One region of the Streptomyces sp. NPDC104367 genome, then DNA from elsewhere that is predicted to be linked to it. Evidence: riboswitches for the same ligand, from Rfam matches in the RefSeq annotation. Region 1 holds a riboswitch; the other holds the start of a gene.
What was found. A riboswitch is a leader RNA that binds a small molecule or an ion and turns the genes downstream of it on or off. The one in region 1 is predicted to bind ZMP and ZTP.
Positions count from the first base shown of each region.

Region 2: linked by a shared signal. The riboswitch ahead of ACZ619_RS33825 (glycine hydroxymethyltransferase) and the one ahead of ACZ619_RS07810 (bifunctional 5,10-methylenetetrahydrofolate dehydrogenase/5,10-methenyltetrahydrofolate cyclohydrolase) in region 1 are both predicted to bind ZMP and ZTP.

Region 1 covers NZ_JBVJND010000004.1:114,520-118,662, forward strand. The annotation lists gene ACZ619_RS07800 (hypothetical protein) at 1-106, shown strand, start outside; gene ACZ619_RS07805 (hypothetical protein) at 7-570, shown strand; gene ACZ619_RS07810 (bifunctional 5,10-methylenetetrahydrofolate dehydrogenase/5,10-methenyltetrahydrofolate cyclohydrolase) at 752-1,600, opposite strand; ZMP/ZTP riboswitch at 1,625-1,707, opposite strand; gene ACZ619_RS07815 (hypothetical protein) at 1,725-1,892, opposite strand; gene ACZ619_RS07820 (nuclear transport factor 2 family protein) at 1,880-2,245, opposite strand; gene ACZ619_RS07825 (hypothetical protein) at 2,419-2,712, shown strand; gene ACZ619_RS07830 (ABC transporter ATP-binding protein) at 2,817-4,143, opposite strand, start outside.
Region 2 covers NZ_JBVJND010000028.1:125,540-129,682, forward strand. The annotation lists gene ACZ619_RS33810 (ATP-binding protein) at 1-58, shown strand, start outside; gene ACZ619_RS33815 (Uma2 family endonuclease) at 162-755, shown strand; gene rocD (ornithine--oxo-acid transaminase) at 766-1,971, opposite strand; ZMP/ZTP riboswitch at 2,076-2,166, shown strand; gene ACZ619_RS33825 (glycine hydroxymethyltransferase) at 2,200-3,654, shown strand; gene trpS (tryptophan--tRNA ligase) at 3,808-4,143, shown strand, end outside.

The DNA of each region.
Region 1 (4,143 bases):
CCGGGCATGTTCGGCGGCGAGGGCGGCTACGTCTACACCATCGGCAGCCGCGGCCCGCTGCGCGCCTTCCGGTACGGCGTCACCGGCACCGGTCCGCCCGCGCTGAGCAACACCGGCTCCAGCACCGACACCTTCGGCTACACCTCGGGCTCACCGGTCGTCACCTCCACCGGCACCACCGCCGGTTCGGCCGTCGTCTGGGCCGTGCGCGCGGACGGCTCCAGCGGCTCCAACGCCCAACTGCGCGCCTACAGCGCCGTACCGGTCGACGGACACATGAAGCTGCTCCGGTCCGCCCCGATCGGCACGGCCTCGAAGTTCTCGGTACCGGCCACCGACGGGGGACGCGTCTACGTCGACACCCGCGACGGCCACCTGCTGGCCCTCCGGCGCGGCCCTGACCGGCGACGCCGTCGACCTCGGCACGGTGCCCGTCGGCGGCACCGGCACGGCCGCGGCCACGGGGCGACACCCAGCCCGCCGACACCCGGGGCGTCGACCTCCAGTGGCATGTCGTCCACCCCCGGCAGACGTCCTGGCCGGCGCCCGCCGCCGGCACCACCGCGGTGAGCAGGGCGCAGCCCGGCCCAGGAAACAGACCGGGCGCCGCCGGCGCAGCGCCGGTACCGCTGCTCGTACGCGTGACGCAGCTCCCGGCCCCGGTCCGCCGTACGGCGCCACGAGGTGCCCAACCGCGTACGGCGTGCGGGCCGCGGACGTCATGGAGTACGGCGCCCGGCTGCGCTGACCCTCACACCCCGAGCTGCCGGGCGGCCGCCTCGACCGTCTGCTCCAGCAGGACGGCGATGGTCATCGGACCGACACCGCCCGGCACCGGCGTGATCAGCGAGGCCCGCTCGACGGCGGAGTCGAAGTCGACGTCACCGATGTTCCCGTCGTTGTAGCCCGCGTCGAGCACGACCGCGCCCGGCTTGACGTCCTGCCCGCGGATCAGACGCGGCCGGCCGACGGCGGCGACCACGATGTCCGCCTCGCGGACGGCCGCCGACAGGTCCCGGGTGCGGGAATGGCAGTAGGTCACCGTGGCGTCCCGGGCGAGCAGCAGCATGCCGGCCGGCTTGCCCAGGATCGCGCTGCGCCCGACGACCACCGCCCGCTTCCCCGCCGGGTCGACGCCGTACGCGTCGAGCAGGCGCAGGATGCCGCCGGGCGTGCAGGAGACGAAGCCCGGCAGACCGAAGCTCATGGCGGCGAACGACGCGAAGGTCACGCCGTCCACGTCCTTCTCCGGCGCGATCGCCTCGAACGCGGCCCGCTCGTCGACGTGTTCGCCCACCGGGTGCTGGAGCAGGATGCCGTGCACCGCCGGATCGGCCGACAACTCCCGCAGGGTGCCGACGAGTTCCTCGGTGGTCGTGGTGGCGGGCAGGGCCACGTGCCGGGAGGCGATACCGGCCTTGCGGCTGCGGTTCTGCTTCATCCGGACGTAGGTGACGGAGGCGGGGTCCTCGCCGACCAGCACGGTCGCCAGACACGGCGTGACGCCGGTGCGTGCGGTGAGACCGGCGGCCCGCCGCGCGCTCTCCTCGACGATACGGCGGGCGACGGCGGTTCCGTCCATGAGACGGGCCTGGGTCATGGGCACACTCCTGAGCCGATCGGTTCTGATCGCCCAGGCGCACGGCATCGACAGTGCGGACCGCTCCCCGGTGGTGCTCCACCTCAGCGCCAGTCACGGTCCGCCCCCAGCGTAACCGAGCCGGTCAGCGCCGCTCGCGGCGGTGCGCGTGCCGCAGGATCGCCCGCAGCAGCAGGACCGACGCCCGGGGACGCGCGCGGCGGGCGTGTCCCAGCGTGGCCCGCGCCGAGAAGGTCCAGGTCAACCGGGAGCTGACCTGGACCCTCGCGGTCCGTGCGACTACTCGTCCCATGCCTGGATCATGATCTGCTCGGTGATCTTCCCGTCGCGCAGCGTGATCATCGACTCGGCGAGCACCCGGACGCCGTCCTCGTACTCGCAGGACTCGCTGAAGGCGGCCCGGTCGCCCTGCACGATGCACTGGTCCAGCGTGTGCGTCATGTCGCGGCTGTAGACGTCGTCCAGCATCGCGGCGATGTCCTTGCGGCCGTGCAGGACCTTGGGACGGCTGGGCTGGGTGTTGCGGTCGACGATGCGGATCTCCGCGTCGTCCGCGTAGAGCGACAGAAGGGTGTTCCCGGTGTTCCCCTCTATGGCCCGGCGCAGTGTGTCGGTGTCGAAGGTGGAGCCTGTCGCGGTGCCCATGATGACCTCCTGGGGGAGCCCGCGGTCCGATGCGGAGCGGACCGCGAGGGCCCCTCACCACGAGCGTCCTCCGCCCCGCCGGGCTCGGCAAACGCAGGGCCGGCGCTCCTCCTGACGGGTGAGGGCGGCCGGCAGCCCGTGTCCGGCCCGGCGCCGGGGCCGTTGCTGAGGACATGATCTCAACACGACGTATCGTCGCCGCCGTCGGTCTGGCCGTCGGGGTCACCGGCCTCGCCGCGCCGCTGGCGAACGCGGCCGACGCGAGCGCCCAGCACCCCGGGAAGCTCACCGCGCTCGGCACGCTCGACTCGCTGGCCCGCAGCGACATCCCCGTGGAGTACCAGGACCGCATCCCGAAGGTCTCGGAGCAGGTGCAGGGACTGAACGACGTCCACAAGCTGAGCGAGCTGCACCAGGTGACCGACCTGGCCGCGCCGGTCATGGGCCTGGTGCCGGGTATCGGGTAGTGACCGTCCCGACCGCATCCCGAGGGCCGTCCCGCGAGGGGCGGCCCTCCGCCGTGGCGCCGTGACATTGGGACGCCGTGGGACGCCGTGACGCCTTGACGGCGTCAGTGCCCGGTGGCGAGGAACTGCGTCGCCGCCAGCTCCGCGTACAGCGGGTCGGACGCCACCAGCTCCCGGTGCGTGCCCACCGCGCGGACCTCCCCGGCGTCCATCACCACGATCCGGTCCGCCATGGTCACCGTCGACAGCCGGTGCGCGACCACCAGCACCGTGGTCGACCGCGCCACGTCGGCGACCGTGTCCCTGAGGGCCGCCTCGTTCACCGCGTCCAGCTGCGAGGTCGCCTCGTCGAGCAGCAGCAGCCGGGGCCGGCGCAGCAACGCCCGCGCGATCGCCACACGTTGGCGCTCACCGCCCGACAGCTTGGTGCCGCGGTGCCCGACCGGTGTGTCCAGTCCCTGCGGCAGCCGCGCGACCAGCCCGTCCAGCCGGGTCGTCTTCACCACCCGCGTCACCGCGCCCTCGTCCGCCTCCGGGTTGCCGAGGAGCAGGTTGTCCCGGAGCGAGCCGGACAGCACCGGGGCGTCCTGCTCGACGTACCCGATGGCCGAGCGCAGCTGCGGCAGTTCCCAGTCGGAGAGGGGACGGCCGTCGAGGGTGATCACGCCGGACTCGGGGTCGTGGAACCGCTCGATGAGCGAGAAGACGGTGGTCTTGCCGGCGCCGGACGGGCCGACGAACGCGGTCATGCCCCGTGCCGGAACCGCGAAGCTGACCCCGTGGTGGACGTAGGGCAGTTCGCCGGAGTAGCGGAAGCGCACGTCGGTGAAGGCGACGGCGGCCGGTTCGGCGCCGGGGGCCGGCAACTCGGCCGGTGCGGAGGCGGGTTCGGCGGGCAGTTGCAGCGCCTCCTGGATCCGGGCGAGCGCGCCGGCGCCGGTCTGGTACTGGGTGACCGCGCCGACGACCTGCTGGATCGGCGACATCAGGTAGAAGACGTAGAGCAGGAACGCCACCAGCGTGCCCACCCCGATCGCGCCGGTCGCCACCCGGGCGCCGCCCACCGCGAGCACCGTGATGAACGCCAGCTGCATCGCCAGCCCCGCCGTGTTGCCCGCCGCGGCCGACCACTTGGCGGCGCGCACGCTCTGCCGCCAGGACTCCTCGGCGGCCGCGTGCAGCGCCTGCTCCTCCCGGTGCTCGGCGCCCGAGGCCTTCACCGTGCGCAGGGCGCCCAGCACCCGCTCCAGCGAGGCGCCCATCACGCCCACCGCGTCCTGGGCCCGGCGGCTCGCCCGGTTGATGCGCGGCACGATGAGGCCCAGCACCGTGCCCGCCCCGGCGATCACCGCGAGCGTGACGGCGAGCAGCACCGGGTCGACCACCCCCATCATCACGACCGTGGCGACGAGGGTGAGGCCGCCGGTGCCG
Region 2 (4,143 bases), on a different contig from region 1:
ACGGGACGGCGGCCCGCTGGGATCACCAGGTACGGTCACTCGGTTCGGTGATCGCTGAGATCCCTGCCCCCGATCCCCCGCCGTACAGTGCGAACCATGTCGCGTGAGCGTGCAGACACTCCCCGTGGGGGCTTCGGCCAGGCAACGAAAGAGGTGGCACCTTGAGCACCCCGGCTCATCACCCGATTCCCGTCCGCCGTGGGCACCTGCGCGAAGCCGCCGAGAGCATCGAGCAGGCCACCGGCATGAAGGTTGAGATCATCGGAGGAACGCTCGTGATGTCGCCCAGCCCGAGCGGCAGGCGCGCCGGGATCGTCATCGACCTGCGCGATGCCGTCCGCCCCGGCCTTTCGGCTTCGTACGAGGCGTTCGAGAACGTGTCCGTTCCGATGCCTGATGATCCGGACGACTACGCGACCCCGGACCTGACCATCGGCCCCCGTGCGTTCAAGGACGACGACGGGTGGCTCCTCGACTCCGACGCGGTCGAACTGGCCGTAGAGGTCATCTCTCCGTCCGAGCGGCTCAAGGGCATCAACGAGAAGACCGCGTGGTACGCGGCCGCGGGCGTCGCCCGTCTCTTGCAGGTCGACCCGCGGACCGGCACGTGGTCGCTGTTCGGCCGGCCCGGGGAGGGCGAGTACCGGAGCGTCGTCCATGGCAACTACGGCGAAGAGGTGCCGTTGCCCGCCCACCTCGGTGGCGAGTTGTCCACGGCCGGACTCGGCCTGTACGGGACGCGGCCGGGACGCTGACCGCGGTGCCTCACCCGCTCAGCACCTCCCACAACTGCTCGACCCCCCACTCCAGGTCCTCCTCCTCCACCACCAGCGGCGGGGCGATCCGCACGGTCGTCCCGTGCGTGTCCTTCAGCAGCACCCCCCGCTCCATCAGCCGCTCCGAGACGGCCCGTCCCGACCCCACCGCCGGATCGACGTCCACCCCCGCCCACAGCCCCCGCCCCCGCACGGCCGTCACCCGTCCGCTCCCGGCGATCTCCGCAAGCCGCCGGTGCAGCACCTCGCCCAGCTCGGCCGCCCGCTCCTGGAACTCCCCGGTCCGCAGCATCGCGATCACCTCCAGGGCCACCGCGCAGGCCAGCGGGTTCCCGCCGAAGGTGGACCCGTGCTCGCCGGGCCGGAAGACCCCCAGCACCTCCGCGCTCGCGACGACCGCCGACACCGGCAGCACCCCGCCGCCCAGCGCCTTCCCGAGGACGTACACGTCCGGGACGACCCCCTCGTGCTCGCACGCGAAGGTCCGCCCGGTCCGCCCCAGCCCCGACTGGACCTCGTCGGCGACGAAGAGCACGTTCCGCTCCCGGGTCAGCTCCCGCACCGCCGGCAGGTAGCCGGCCGGCGGCACGATCACCCCCGACTCGCCCTGGATCGGCTCCAGCAGCACGGCGACCGTGTTCTCGGTCACCGCCGCCCGCATCGCCGTCAGGTCGCCGTACGGCACGATCTCGAACCCGGGCGTGTACGGCCCGAAGTCCGCCCGCGCCTCCGGGTCCGTCGAGAAACTGATCACGGTCGTCGTACGCCCGTGGAAGTTCCCGCCCGCGACGACCACCTTCGCCATCTCCGCCGGCACCCCCTTCACCCGGTACCCCCACTTCCGGGCGGTCTTCACCGCGGTCTCCACCGCCTCCACCCCGGTGTTCACGGGCAGCACCATCTCCATCCCGCACAGCTCGGCCAGCTCCGTGCAGAACGCGGCGAACCGGTCGTGGTGGAAGGCCCGGGACGTCAGCGTCACCCGTTCGAGCTGCGCCTTCGCCGCCGCGACCAGCCGGGGGTGGCCGTGCCCGAAGTTCAGCGCCGAGTACCCGGCGAGGAAGTCCAGGTAGCGGCGCCCCTCGACATCCGTCATCCACGCGCCGTCGGCCGTGGCGATCACCACCGGCAGCGGGTGGTAGTTGTGGGCGCCGTGCGCTTCGGCGGCGGCGACGAGGGCTTCCGTAGTGGTCACGACGACTCCAGAGAACGCGGCGAGATGCCCCCCTTTACTACCCTCTGCACCTGCCCGACTGGTGGACGCCACGACCCTCCGGCCCGGCGTGCCCGGTAATGTGACCAGCGGGCCGTGACTGGCGCGCTGGGATGGGACCGACCATCGGGGAGCGGCCCGCGTCGTGATCGAGTGCCGTGCGCCTGGGCCGCAACCGTGAACGCCGAACGCCACGTCCGGAGGTCCCGAATGACCGACAAGTCCGCGCCCCTGTCCACCGAGTCCACCGCCTACCGCGCCGCCCTCGACGTGATCCGCGCGGTCGAGCCGCGGGTCGCCGACGCGATCGGCCGGGAGGTCGCCGACCAGCGCGAGATGCTCAAGCTGATCGCCTCCGAGAACTACGCCTCCCCGGCGACCCTGCTCGCGATGGGCAACTGGTTCAGCGACAAGTACGCCGAGGGCACCATCGGCCGCCGCTTCTACGCCGGCTGCCGCAACGTCGACACCGTCGAGGGCCTCGCCGCCGAGCACGCCCGCGAGCTGTTCGGCGCCCGGCACGCCTACGTCCAGCCGCACTCCGGCATCGACGCCAACCTGGTCGCCTTCTGGGCCGTCCTCGCCGACCGCGTCGAGGTGCCCTTCCTGGCGAAGACCGGCGTCCGCCAGATCAACGACCTCTCCGAGGCCGACTGGGCCGAGCTACGGCAGGCCTTCGGCAACCAGCGGATGCTCGGCATGTCCCTGGACGCGGGCGGCCACCTCACCCACGGCTTCCGCCCGAACATCTCCGGCAAGATGTTCGACCAGCGCTCCTACGGCACCGACCCGGCCACCGGTCTGATCGACTACGACGCGCTGCGCGCCCAGGCCCGTGACTTCAAGCCGCTGATCATCGTCGCCGGCTACTCCGCGTACCCGCGGCTGGTGAACTTCCGGATCATGCGCGAGATCGCCGACGAGGTCGGCGCGACCCTCATGGTCGACATGGCGCACTTCGCCGGTCTGGTCGCCGGCAAGGTCCTGACCGGCGACTTCGACCCGGTCCCGCACGCCCAGATCGTGACCACGACCACCCACAAGTCGCTGCGCGGCCCGCGCGGCGGCATGGTCCTGTGCGACGACTCCCTCAAGGACCAGGTCGACCGCGGCTGCCCGATGGTCCTCGGCGGCCCGCTCCCGCACGTCATGGCCGCCAAGGCGGTCGCCCTGGCCGAGGCCCGGCAGCCCGCCTTCCAGGACTACGCCCAGCGCATCGTCGACAACGCGCGCGCGCTGGCCGAGGGCCTGATGCGCCGGGGCGCCACGCTGGTGACCGGCGGCACGGACAACCACCTCAACCTGATCGACGTCGAGTCGTCGTACGGCCTCACCGGCCGCCAGGCCGAGACGGCCCTGCTCGACTCCGGCATCGTCACCAACCGCAACGCGATCCCGGCCGACCCGAACGGCGCCTGGTACACCTCCGGCATCCGCATCGGCACCCCGGCGCTCACCACGCGCGGCCTCGGCACGGCCGAGATGGACGAGGTCGCGGGCCTGATCGACCGCGTCCTGGCCGCCACCGAGCCGGGCACGACCAAGTCCGGCGCCCCGTCGAAGGCCTCCCACGTCCTGGACGAGAAGGTCTCGACGGAGATCGCCCAGCGCGCGACGGACCTGGTGGCGGGCTTCCCGCTGTACCCGGAGATCGACCTCGGCTGAGCCGGCCTGCCTCCCGGGGCGCGGGGCCGCATCCGTGTGCGGCTCCGCCGCGGGGCGCGAACGGCCATCACCGGCCCGCAGTCCCCCGCGCCCCGGGACCGCCCTCCCACCGCCGGGCCATTCCCACCCTCACCCTCTGAGAGAATGGTGAGCATGGCCTCTGATCGACCCCGCGTGCTCTCCGGCATCCAGCCCACCGCCGGCTCGTTCCACCTGGGCAACTACCTCGGCGCGGTCCGCCAGTGGGTAGCCCTCCAGGAGTCCCACGACGCCTTCTACATGGTCGTCGACCTGCACGCGATCACGATCCCGCAGGACCCCGCGGACCTGCGCGCCAACACCCGCCTCGCCGCCGCCCAGCTGCTCGCCGCCGGCCTGGACCCGGACCGCTGCACCCTCTTCGTGCAGAGCCACGTCCCCGAGCACGCCCAGCTCGCCTGGGTCATGAACTGCCTCACCGGTTTCGGCGAGGCCGGCCGTATGACCCAG